DNA from 2 places in the Mesorhizobium sp. M1A.F.Ca.IN.020.03.2.1 genome. Region 2 is predicted to be linked to the other one. Evidence: predicted binding sites of a transcription regulator. Region 2 holds the regulator's gene; the other holds the start of a gene.

Region 1 (5,537 bases), on a different contig from region 2:
TGGCGCTGCGCGCGGCTTGACCAAAGAACGAGGAGATCTGCGATGAGCGCCTTTGCCAATCTCGTGCCGATGGTAATCGAGCAGTCGAGCCGCGGCGAGCGCGCCTTCGACATTTTCTCGCGGCTGCTCCGCGAACGCATCGTCTTCATCAACGGCGAGATCAATGACGGCGTGTCGGCGCTGGTCTGCGCGCAGCTCCTGTCGCTGGAATCGGATCATCCCGACAAGGAGATATCGATCTACATCAACTCGCCGGGCGGCGTGGTGACCAGCGGCTTCGCCATCTACGACACCATGCAGTACATCTCCTGCCCGGTGTCGACGGTGTGCATGGGCTTTGCCGCCTCGATGGGCTCATTCCTGTTGATGGCAGGCTCGCCCGGTCGGCGCATCGCGCTGCCCAACACCAGGATCGTGCTGCATCAGCCGCTCGGCGGCTTCCAGGGCCAGGCCTCCGACATCCAGCGCCACGCCGAGGACATCCTGCGCACCAAGCGCCACATGACGGAGCTGTACGCCAAGCATTGCGACCGGACCTACGACGAGGTCGAGCGCACGCTCGACCGCGACTATTTCATGACCGCCGAGGAAGCTAAGGCCTGGGGGCTCGTCGACCATGTCTACGACACGCGCAAGAAGGCGGCCTGACCGCGCGGCAAATTGATTGCGGCGCATCTGGCCTCGCCTTCGGCGCGCCTCTATAGTTCGCGCATGATCCGAGCGCGTTCCTTGACGAATCTGGGTTTTGCCGTTGTCGCAGTCGCCGGCGTGCTTGCGGTCGGCACCGCCGCTTTTGCCGACGACAATTCGACACAAAAACTGCCCGGCGTGAGCAGCGACTACCGTATCGCCAAGCCCGCGCCGCAGCCCGAGCCTGACGACGCACTGCCAGCCGGCAGCAACGGCACGTTCAAGATCGGCGACACCGATGTCAGGATTTCGGGCAGCATAACCATCGACATGGCAACGGGCGCCATCAGGCCTCCCAACCACTGAAGCTTACCCCGCATTGCGGACGCCGGCGACGGACCTCCGGCTCGCAAAATGCAAGCCCCGCCACTGCTTCCGCAGGTGGACGGGGCTTTCATGGATCTGAAACCCAATTTTAGCCGGGAGTGGACTGCCGGCGTTCTGTTTCGGATGCAACGCGGCTTTCAGCCGACGATCCGACTATGGTCTCTGATTGTAGGAATCGGCAGGTCACGTTTTTCGGGAGGCGCTCACGCCTACCCTGGCACTATGCCCGCCGCGGCTCCATCGCTTCGTGGAGCCTCAAGGGACTGTCCGGTGGCGTCATGCTCCGCTCCTGGTCCGTTGTGGCAATGTCGTCCGAAGCGCAAATCGCTGAAGCCTGCGGCGTCTCGCAGGCCACCTCTGGGTGACGAGGCCATCGACAGACGGCCGGCTTCGTTGACGCCTTTGAGACTGCCCCCATGGGTCCGAGACGTCAACCGTTGAAGAGCCGGTTACAGAAAAATGTGATCGATCGGAGGTTACGTCCAGGTAAGTCGAATGCCTTCGACTGATCGGTCGCGACGGTTTTTGCAGCCGCTGTTTCCACAGCGCTTTGTCAGGAGGGTGTTCGGCCTTTGTTCTTTCCGCTTGCCCGCTCGCGCGAAAGGCGGTTAAACGCTTTGGTCGAGATTGTGGCGTCTCTCGACGCGGCGACGAGATTACCTACATAGGGGATGGCCGGGACAAACCCGCCAATCCAGCAAATTCCAGACCTGAGGCGGCGACCGGCGATGGCCGACCAAAAATATCTTTCCATTCGCGGCGCGCGCGAACACAATCTCAAGAACGTCGATCTCGACCTGCCGCGCGACAGCCTGATCGTCATGACCGGCCTGTCGGGATCCGGCAAGTCGTCGCTTGCCTTCGACACCATCTATGCCGAGGGTCAGCGTCGCTATGTCGAAAGCCTTTCGGCCTATGCCCGCCAGTTCCTGGAAATGATGCAGAAGCCGGACGTCGACCAGATCGACGGCTTGTCTCCCGCCATCTCGATCGAGCAGAAGACGACGTCGCGCAACCCGCGCTCGACAGTCGGCACCGTCACCGAAATCTACGACTATATGCGCCTGCTCTTCGCCCGCGTCGGCATTCCCTATTCGCCGGCCACCGGCCTGCCGATCGAAAGCCAGACGGTCAGCCAGATGGTTGACCGCGTGCTGGCGCTGGACGAGGGCACGCGTCTCTACCTGCTGGCGCCGATCGTGCGCGGCCGCAAGGGCGAATACCGCAAGGAACTTCTGGAGCTGCAGAAGAAGGGGTTCCAGCGCGTCAAGGTCGACGGCGTCTTCTACGAGATCGCCGACGTGCCGGCGCTGGACAAGAAATACAAGCACGACATCGACGTGGTCGTCGACCGCATCGTAGTTCGCGGCGATCTGGCGACGCGGCTTGCGGATTCGATGGAGACGGCGCTGAAGCTCGCCGACGGGCTTGCGGTGGCCGAGTTCGCCGACAAGCCGCTCGACGCCAGCCGGACGGGCGAGGACTCGGTCAACAAGTCGAAGAACGAGACGCATGAGCGCATCATGTTCTCGGAAAAATTCGCCTGCCCGGTGTCCGGCTTCACCATTCCCGAGATCGAGCCCAGGCTGTTCTCCTTCAACAATCCGTTCGGCGCCTGCCCGACCTGCGACGGCCTCGGCAGCCAGCGCGCCATCGACGCCAACCTCATTGTGCCGGACGAGAATGTCTCGCTGCGCGACGGCGCCATCAGCCCGTGGGCGAAATCGACCTCGCCCTATTACGCGCAGACGCTTGAGGCCTTGGGCAAGGCCTATGGCTTCAAGCTCGGCGACAAGTTCAAGGATCTGAGCGCCGAGGCGCAGCAGGCCGTGCTGCACGGCACGGGCGAGCGCGAGATCACCTTCCAGTATGACGACGGCCTGCGGTCCTACAAAACGACCAAGACCTTCGAGGGCGTCATCCCCAACCTCGACCGGCGCTGGAAAGAAACGGAATCGGCCTGGATGCGCGAGGAGATCGAGCGCTTCATGTCGGCCACCCCCTGCCCCGCCTGCAACGGCTACCGGCTGAAGCCGGAAGCGCTCTCAGTCAAGATCGCCGGCAGGCACATCGGCGAGGTCACGGAGCTGTCGATCCGCAAGGCCGACCGGTGGTTCACCGATCTGCCGGCGCAGCTCAACGAAAAGCAGAATGAGATCGCCGTCCGGGTGCTGAAGGAAATCCGCGAGCGCCTGCGTTTCTTGAACGATGTCGGCCTCGACTATCTGACGTTGTCGCGCAATTCCGGCACGCTGTCGGGCGGCGAGAGCCAGCGCATTCGTTTGGCCTCGCAGATCGGCTCAGGCTTGACGGGCGTGCTCTACGTCCTGGACGAGCCGTCTATCGGTCTGCACCAGCGCGACAATGCCCGCCTGCTCGATACGCTGAAGCACCTGCGCGACATCGGCAACACGGTGATCGTCGTCGAGCATGACGAGGACGCCATCCTGCATGCCGACTATGTCGTCGATATCGGCCCGGCCGCCGGCATCCATGGCGGTGAGATCATCGCGCAAGGCACGCCGCAGCAGATCATGGCGACGCCCGCCTCGATCACCGGCAAGTATTTGTCGGGCGAGCTCGAGGTCGCGACGCCGGCGGTGCGCCGCGAGGCGAAAAAGAACCGGCGTATCAAGGTCGTCGGCGCGCGCGGCAACAATCTGAAAAACGTCACGGCGGAGATCCCGCTCGGCACTTTCACCTGCGTCACCGGCGTCTCCGGCGGCGGCAAGTCGACCTTCCTGACCGAGACGCTGTTCAAGGCGGCCTCACGCCGCATCATGGGCTCGCGCGAGCATCCGGCCGAGCATGATCGCATCGAGGGCCTGGAGTTCCTCGACAAGGTCATCGATATCGACCAGTCGCCGATTGGCCGCACGCCGCGCTCCAACCCCGCCACTTATACCGGCGCCTTCACGCCGATCCGCGATTGGTTCGCCGGTCTGCCGGAGGCTAAGGCGCGCGGCTATCAGCCGGGCCGTTTCTCCTTCAACGTCAAGGGCGGCCGCTGCGAGGCGTGCCAGGGCGACGGCGTCATCAAGATCGAGATGCACTTCCTGCCCGACGTCTACGTCACCTGCGACGTCTGCCATGGCAAGCGCTACAACCGCGAGACGCTGGACGTGCTGTTCAAGGGCAAGTCGATCGCCGACGTGCTCGACATGACGGTCGAGGAAGGCGTCGAGTTCTTCTCGGCGGTGCCCGGCGTGCGCGACAAGCTGGAGACGCTGAAGCAGGTCGGGCTCGGCTACATCCACATCGGCCAGCAGGCGACGACGCTCTCCGGCGGCGAGGCGCAGCGCATCAAGCTGGCCAAGGAACTGTCGCGCAAGGCGACCGGTAAGACGCTCTACATCCTGGATGAGCCGACCACCGGCCTGCATTTCCACGACGTCGCCAAGCTTCTGGAAGTGCTGCATGAGCTGGTCGACCAGGGCAACACGGTGGTGGTGATCGAGCACAACCTCGAAGTCATCAAGACCGCCGACTGGGTGCTCGACCTCGGCCCCGAGGGCGGCGACGGCGGTGGCGAGCTGGTAGCCTCCGGCACGCCGGAAGCGATCGTGCGCGAAAAGCGCAGCTACACCGGCCAGTTCCTGAAGGAGCTTCTGGAGCGGCGCCCCGGGGGCAAGCGCGAAGCGGCCGAGTGAGCAAGTGGGTCGGCAAGCGTTTGGAACAGTCTCAAATGAAGATCAGGCAAGCGCTTGCAGGTGATCTCCAAGCTGTCGTCGCGATAACCACGGACGCCTACGCCCCCTATACCGCCCTGTTCGGCGCGCCGCCGATCCCGGTGACCGAGGACTATGCACCCCGCATTGCGCGCGGCGAGGTCTGGCTGCTGGAGGATGGTTCCGATCTGGCCGGGCTGCTTGTCCTCGAGCGGCACGACCATCATGCCATGATCTTCAGCGTTGCCGTTTCGCCGGCCTTCCAGGGCAGGAAGCTCGGCATCAGGCTGCTCGACTTCGCCGACGAGCAGGCGCGGTCATGGAGCGTGCCGGAGGTGCGGCTCTACACCAATTCGCGCATGGAGCGGAACATCGCGCTCTATTCGGCTTACGGCTATCGGGAGACGGGTCGCCGCGCCAACCCATACCGGCCAGGATGGATATTGGTCGACATGGCCAAGCCGGTCGACAAAGCAGCCTGAGCCGTACTCAAAACTCGGAGGAGGAAGACGATGATCCAAGGAAAGATCCGCTCCGGCATGGGCGGCTGGACCTTCGAGCCCTGGGACACCTCCTTCTATCCGGACAAGCTCGCCAAGGCCAAGCAGTTGCACTTTGCCAGCCGCCAGGTGCCGAGCATCGAGGTCAACGGCACCTATTATTCCAGCTTCAAGGAGCCGACCTTCGTCAAGTGGGCGAACGACACGCCGGAGGGCTTCGTCTTTTCGCTCAAGGGCAACCGCTTCGTCACCAACCGCCGCGTGCTTGGCGAGGCCGGGGAATCGATAATGCGCTTCCTCGGCTCGGGCATTGTCGCGCTCGGCGACAAGCTGGGACCGATCCTGTGGCAGT
Region 2 (7,098 bases):
GGCCGACACCGTGCTCGGCACGCTGGCAAAGGACAAGATCGCCGACAAGGCGGTGGCCGACGCAGCCTTCTCGCTCAACGTCAACGAGGTCAGCCCGGTGGTTCAGGGCGCCTTCGGCCCGGTGCTCTTGCGCGTCACCGAGATCAAGCCGCAGGTGGTGAAGCCGCTTTCGGAAGTGTCCGACCAGATCCGCAAGGATCTTGCGCTCGGCGAGGCAAGCCGCGTCCTGCTCGACGTCCACGACAGCTACGAGGACACCCGCGCTTCCGGTGCCTCGCTTGCCCAGGCGGCCGACAAGCTAAAGCTCAAGGTCGTCACCATCGACGCCATCGACCGCACCGGCCAGCGGCCGGACGGCACGATCGTCAACGACCTGCCGCAATCGGCGGACCTCATCAAGGCCGTCTTCGAGGCCGAGCCGAACACCGAGAATGAAGGCCTGACCACTGCCGCCAACGGCTTCGTTTTCTATGAAGTCCAGTCGATCACGCCGGCGCGCGACCGCACGCTGGACGAGGTTCGCCAGAAGGTGGTGGCCGACTGGACCGCGGCCGAGACCGACAAGCGGCTCACCGCCAAGGCCGGGGAGTTGGAAAAGCGCCTCAAGGCCGGTGCGACGCTCGACGTGATCGCGGGCGAGCTTAAGCTCGAGAAGCAGACCAAGCGCGGCCTGAAGCGCGAAGCCGACGATGCCGATTTCGGCAAGGAGGGCGCGGCGGCCATGTTCGGCGTCGGCGAAGGCAGCACGGGCCTGATCCCCTCGCCCACCGGCGACGGTCAGATCCTGTTCAAGGTTGCCGAAGTCTTCGAACCTGCCGGTGCCGATGGCAGCTCTGTCCCGGAAGACGCGCAGAAATCTTTCAGCGCCGGCATATCCGACGACCTGCTCGATCAGCTGGTGGCGCAGCTGCAGTCGCAATATGACGTTCGTATCGATCCGGCCGCCGTTTCCCAAGCACAGACACGATGAGCGCGCTTAAGACATATATCGCCAAGGTCGCGACCGGCACCGCGCTCTCCTTCGAGGAAGCGCGCGAGGCCTTCGACATCATCATGTCGGGCGACGCGACGCCGGGGCAGATCGGTGGCTTCCTGATGGCGTTGCGCGTGCGCGGCGAAGCCGTGAGCGAGATCTCCGGCGCGGTCGCCACGATGCGCGCCAAGATGCTCCGCGTCGAAGCCCCGCGCGGCGCCATCGACATCGTCGGCACCGGCGGCGACAATTCGCACTCGGTGAACATTTCGACCGGATCGGCATTCGTCATCGCCGCCGCGGGTGTTCCGGTGGCCAAGCACGGCAATCGCGGCCTGTCCTCGCTGACCGGCGCGGCGGATGTGCTGATGGCCCTCGGCGTCAAGGTCGACATCGCACCGGAGACGATCGGCCGCTGCATCCAGGAGGCCGGCGTCGGCTTCATGTTCGCGCCAGCGCATCATCCGGCGATGAAGCATGTCGGTCCTGTCCGGGGCGAGCTCGGCACGCGCACCATCTTCAATCTGCTCGGGCCGCTGTCGAATCCAGCCGGCGTCGGCCGGCAGATGGTTGGCGTCTTCCTGCCCGAATGGATCATGCCGGTGGCTGAGACGCTGAAGGCGCTGGGTACCGATCATGCCTGGATCGTGCACGGCGACGGTTATGACGAGATCACCACCACGGGCGAGACGCAGGTCGCAGAGCTCGCCGGCGGCGAGATCCGCACCTTTACCCTCACTCCGGAAGCGGTCGGACTGAAGCGGCATAACAAAGAGGATCTGCGCGGCGGCGAAGCGGCCTACAATGCCAAGGCATTGCGCGATATGCTGGGCGGCGCTGCCGGCGCTTATCGCGACACCGTGCTGATGAATGCCGGCGCCGGGCTGGTGGTGGCCGGCAAGGCGACGACGCTCGGCGATGGCATCGAGGCAGCAGCGCAGGCCATCGACAGCGGCCGGGCGCTCGCGGTGCTCGACAAGCTCATCGAGATTTCGAACGGTTAGAATTTTGTCCGATATCCTGCGCAAGATAGAAGCCTACAAGCGCGATGAGATCGCCGCCGCAAAGCTCAGCGCGCCGCTTGCCGAGGTCAAGGCGAAGGCCAAGGATGCGGAACCCCCGAGCAGCTTCCTTGCGGCGCTTGAGGCCAAGCGGAAGGCCGGCGGCTTCGCGCTGATTGCGGAGATCAAGAAGGCCAGCCCTTCCAGGGGCTTGATCCGCGCCGACTTCGACCCGCCGGCGCTCGCCAGGGCCTATCAGCAAGGCGGTGCTGCCTGTCTTTCGGTGCTGACCGACGCACCGTCCTTCCAGGGCGCGCCCGGCTTTCTGACCGCAGCGCGCGCCGCCGTTGGCCTGCCCGCCCTGCGCAAGGATTTCCTCTTCGACCCGTATCAGGTTCATGAAGCCCGCGCCTGGGGCGCGGACGCGATCCTCATCATCATGGCGAGCGTCGACGACGCCTTGGCCAGTGAATTGGAAGTCACGGCCTTCGATCTCGGCATGGACGCGCTGGTCGAGGTGCATGACGAACAGGAGATGGAACGCGCGCTTCGCCTCTCGTCGCGGCTGATCGGCATCAACAACCGCGATTTGAGAACCTTCGAAACCAGCCTCGACGTTTCCGAGAGGCTTGCCGCCATGGTCCCGGACGACCGGCTGCTGGTCAGCGAGAGCGGCATCTTCACCCATCAGGACTGCCGCCGGCTGGAAAAGAGCAAGATCGGCACCTTCCTCGTTGGCGAAAGCCTGATGCGGCAGGCCGACGTGGCCGCCGCGACCGCCCTTCTGCTGACGGGCAAGGCGCCGGCCGAGGCCGTTTGAGGATGCCCGCGCTTACGCATCTCGGCGCCAAGGGCGAAGCCAACATGGTCGATGTCGGCGGCAAGGCCGAGACGACGCGCACGGCCATCGCCGAAGGGTATGTCACCATGCAGCCGGAAACGCTGGAGATGATCCTGGCCGGCGACGCCAAGAAAGGCGACGTGCTTGGCACGGCGCGCCTCGCCGGCATCATGGCGGCCAAGAAGACGCATGAGCTCATCCCGCTTTGCCATCCCCTCCTTCTCACCAAGGTTGCCGTCGAGATCGAGCCCGATCGCGCGCTTCCCGGCCTGAGGGTCACCGCGCTTGCCAGGGTTACCGGCAAGACCGGGGTCGAAATGGAGGCGCTGACCGCGGCGTCGGTTGCCTGCCTCACCATCTACGACATGGCCAAGGCAGCGGACCGCGCCATGGCGATTTCCGGCATCAGGCTGGTCGAGAAAACCGGCGGCAAGTCGGGCGACTACAAGGTAGGTCCTTAGCATGGCTTTGCTTCCGGTCGCCGAGGCGCTCCAACGCCTGTTGGACGGCGCGACCGCGCTGCCAGGCGAAAGCGTGCCGCTGGCCGACGCGTCCGGTCGGGTGCTGGCCGACCCCGTGGTGGCTCTGCGCACCCAGCCGCCCTTCAATGCGTCGGCGATGGACGGCTATGCCGTGCGGGCCGCCGACGTAGCCTCGGCGCCGGCGCGGCTCTCCGTGATCGGCATGGCGCCCGCCGGGCGTGGCTTCACCGGCTCTGTCGGCAAGGGCGAGGCCGTGCGCATCTTCACCGGCGCGCCGCTCCCCGAAGGCGCCGATACCATCGTTATCCAGGAGAATGTCCGCGATCTCGGCGGCGGCGGCATCGAAGTGACCGAGCCGACCGTGGAGGGACGAAACGTCCGTCGCCGCGGCCTCGACTTCTGCGAGGGCGACCTGCTCCTCGAAAAAGGCCGCCAGCTCGATCCGGCGGCGCTTTCGCTGGCGGCATCGGCCAACCATCCGAGTCTCAACGTGGTGCGGCAGCCGCTGCTCGCCATCATCGCCACCGGCGATGAATTGCTGCCGCCGGGCAGCGCGCTCGGCCCCGACCAGATCATCTCGTCGAATGCCTGTGGCGTCACAGCTACGGCCCAGTCGGTCGGCGCGCGCGCGCTCGACCTCGGCATTGCCGCCGACCGCAAGGACGCGATCGCGGCCCTGGTCAAGAAGGCGGTCAAGGCCGGCGCCGACGTCATCGTCACGCTTGGCGGCGCCTCCGTCGGCGACCACGACTTGATCCATGACGTGCTGACCGGCGAAGGCATGCAGCTCGACTTCTGGAAGATCGCCATGCGTCCCGGCAAGCCGCTGATGTTTGGCCGGCTCGGCGACATTCGCTGCATCGGCCTGCCCGGCAATCCGGTCGCAAGCCTGGTCTGCTCGCAGCTGTTCCTGAAGCCGCTTCTGGCGCGGCTGGGCGGCCGGTCCTGCCGTCAGGAAATCCGCACGGCCCGGTTAGGCGTCGCAATGCACGCCAACGATCTCAGGCAGGACTATGTGCGCGCCGTGGTCCGCGAAGATGCGGGGGGGTTGATCGCAACACCGTTCGGCACCCAGGATTCCTCGATGTTGAGGATGCTCGCCGATGCCAATGGCCTGATCGTGCGCCAACCCTTCGCACCGGCGGCTGAAGCCGGCGAGGAGTGCACCGTTCTGATGTTACGCTGAACAAAACGTCAACACATTCACTAAACTTTAAACGGTTGCGGAACACAACTGGAACAGATAGTGTTTGTTCTGGGTTTGTTTTTCTGATTCTGGTTTCAGAACCCATGGGGGCCGCCATGCTGACGCGCAAACAACATGAACTGCTGATGTTCATCCATGAACGGCTCAAGGAAAGCGGCATTCCGCCGTCTTTCGATGAGATGAAGGAAGCGCTCGACCTTGCCTCGAAATCGGGCATCCACCGCCTGATCACGGCGCTGGAGGAGCGCGGTTTCATTCGCCGGCTTCCGAACCGGGCGCGTGCCCTTGAAGTGCTGCGCCTACCTGACTCGATCGCGCCCGGCCTCAATGCGGCGAAGAAGTTCTCGCCGAGCGTCATCCAGGGCGGCCAAGGCAATCTCGGCCGCCAGATCAAACCCGCGGCGCCCGCCCGCACGCCGACGCCCAGCAATGACGACGACGCCGTTTCAGCCGTCTCCATCCCGGTGATGGGTCGCATTGCCGCCGGCGTGCCGATCGACGCCATCCAGCACCAGACGCATTCGATCACAGTGCCGCCGGACATGATCGCGGGCGGCGAGCACTACGCGCTCGAGGTCAAAGGCGATTCGATGATCGAGGCCGGCATCTTCGACGGCGACACGGTCATCATCCGCAACGCCAGCACTGCGAGCCCCGGGGAGATCGTCGTGGCGCTGGTCGATGACGAGGAGGCGACGCTGAAGCGCTTCCGCCGCAAGGGCGCCTCCATCGCGCTCGAGGCTGCCAATCCGGCCTATGAGACGCGCATCTTCGGTCCCGATCGCGTCAAGGTTCAGGGCAAGCTCGTCGGGCTCATCCGCCGCTACTGAGGGGGCTGTGGCTTGGCCTCCGGCTTCTCGGGCTTCTTGTAAGGCGCCAACCCCCTCGCCTCACGCGAGTAGCGCCGCTGTTCGTGCCAAGGGCGGTACGGTTTTTCGACGGCGTATTGAATGGTTGCTCGCGCCGTCGCCGATTGCGGATCGAAGAAGACGGCGGCACTGCCGTCGCGCGCGAGCTGCCGCTTGGTGACGACGAGGATACGTGGATCGTGGCAGGGATTGTAGGCCGTGGCGTCGTTGATGACGATGAGGTCTGCGAAGTCGCAGGCAGGCCGGGCAGCTTCGCGGTTCTCGGCGAGCGCGACGATCGCGCCTGATGGATGCCGGCCAATGCAGAGATCGCCCGTGCAGTAAAAGGGCGATCCAGGCGGCAGGTCGACCGGATCGGCCAAGTCCAGCGTGCCCTTGGCGAATGTCTCCGGCGGCACGATCGTTTCGGCCTTGAGCGCACGTTTCCAGTTATCGGTGGTGAACTCGTTGGAGCGGGCGCGATTGATGGCGAGTTCGCCGCCGCCGATCGGCATCGCCACCAGATGCGCGTCCTCCGAGATCAGCAGGTCCGGCGTGCGCACCTGCGGGATGATCATCACGGCCGCGGCAGCGAAAGGAATTGCGGCCAGCCTGAGCCAGGTAGTCGCCATCGTGGCGATGACGAGCGCGATCGTCGCCAGCAGCACCGAATGGATCGAGATCAGGCCCACGGCATCGACCGGCGACCACTCCGAAATCCACGCCGAGATCGCGATCATCGCCGCCAGGCCCTTGCCCATCAAATAGAGGAAGGGCCCGTCGAAGCCGAACGGCATCATGACCGCGCTGGCGACGGCGAGAAACATCACGATCGTGACGATCGGCATGATCGCGAGATTGGCCAGCAGGCTGAGCGGCGAGACGCGCTGGAAATGCCAGATGGCAAACAGCGCCGTGGCACTTCCGGCAATGATCGACGTCATTGCGGCGCCACCTGCTCCGACTGCCAGTTTGTGCGACATGAACCGCAGGAACGAACGCTTGTCCGGCGGCGCTCTCACCTTGCCGGCGCGGTAGTCGGACCAGCCGGCATAGGCGCCGACAAGGGCGGCGGTTGCCGCGAACGACATCTGAAAGCTCGGGCCAACCACTTCATGCGGCGACACCAGGATGACGGCGATGGCCGAGATCGCCAAGTTGCGCATCGTCAGCGCGGCGCGGTCGAAAAGCACGGCGATCAGCATGACGGCCAGCATGATGAAGCTTCGCTCGGCGGCGACCACCACGCCGGAGATGACGAGATAGGCGGCGATCGACATAAGCGCGATTGTCGCGGCATATTTCTTCACCGGCCGGCGTGACGAAAAATCCGGGAACAGCGCAAAGGCGCCGCGCAGCAGAAGCATGACCGTGCCGGCGACCAGCGCCATGTGCAGGCCCGAAATCGAGATGATGTGATAGATGCCGGTCCGCCGCATCGCCTCGTTGATGTCCTCGGGAATGCCGGCGCGCACGCCGACGATCAGTGCGGCGGCAATCTCGCCTTCGGGTCCGCCGACGGTGCTTCTGATGTGGTCGGCAATATTTTCGCGCGCGTTCTCGATGGCCGAGGCGATGCTCGTCTGAGCGATCGGGTCGGTTGGCGGAATGACTTTCGGGTCGCCGAGGAAAAATCCGCTGCCGCCGATGCCGGAAAAATAGCTGTCGAAGGAAAAATCATAGCTTTCGGGACGGACCGGCCCGGTCGGCGGCAGAAGCCGCGCGTAACCCATCACCAGCGATCCG

Evidence for each region. The regulator LexA, encoded in region 2, represses DNA repair genes until DNA is damaged. The targets are predictions, from matches to a motif close to TGTTCNNNNTGTGTTCNG.
Region 1: the regulator LexA is predicted to act here: its motif matches at 1,580-1,597, upstream of uvrA (excinuclease ABC subunit UvrA).

What each region holds. Positions count from the first base shown of each region.
Region 1 covers NZ_RZSV01000289.1:123-5,659, forward strand. The annotation lists gene EOA79_RS28535 (ATP-dependent Clp protease proteolytic subunit) at 43-648, shown strand; gene EOA79_RS28540 (hypothetical protein) at 730-996, shown strand; gene uvrA (excinuclease ABC subunit UvrA) at 1,746-4,667, shown strand; gene EOA79_RS28550 (GNAT family N-acetyltransferase) at 4,703-5,167, shown strand; partial or broken gene EOA79_RS28555 (DUF72 domain-containing protein) at 5,198-5,537, shown strand, end outside.
Region 2 covers NZ_RZSV01000238.1:695-7,792, forward strand. The annotation lists partial or broken gene EOA79_RS26615 (peptidyl-prolyl cis-trans isomerase) at 1-970, shown strand, start outside; gene trpD (anthranilate phosphoribosyltransferase) at 967-1,977, shown strand; gene trpC (indole-3-glycerol phosphate synthase TrpC) at 1,979-2,794, shown strand; gene moaC (cyclic pyranopterin monophosphate synthase MoaC) at 2,797-3,276, shown strand; gene glp (gephyrin-like molybdotransferase Glp) at 3,278-4,483, shown strand; gene lexA (transcriptional repressor LexA) at 4,600-5,334, shown strand; partial or broken gene EOA79_RS26645 (ComEC/Rec2 family competence protein) at 5,328-7,098, opposite strand, start outside.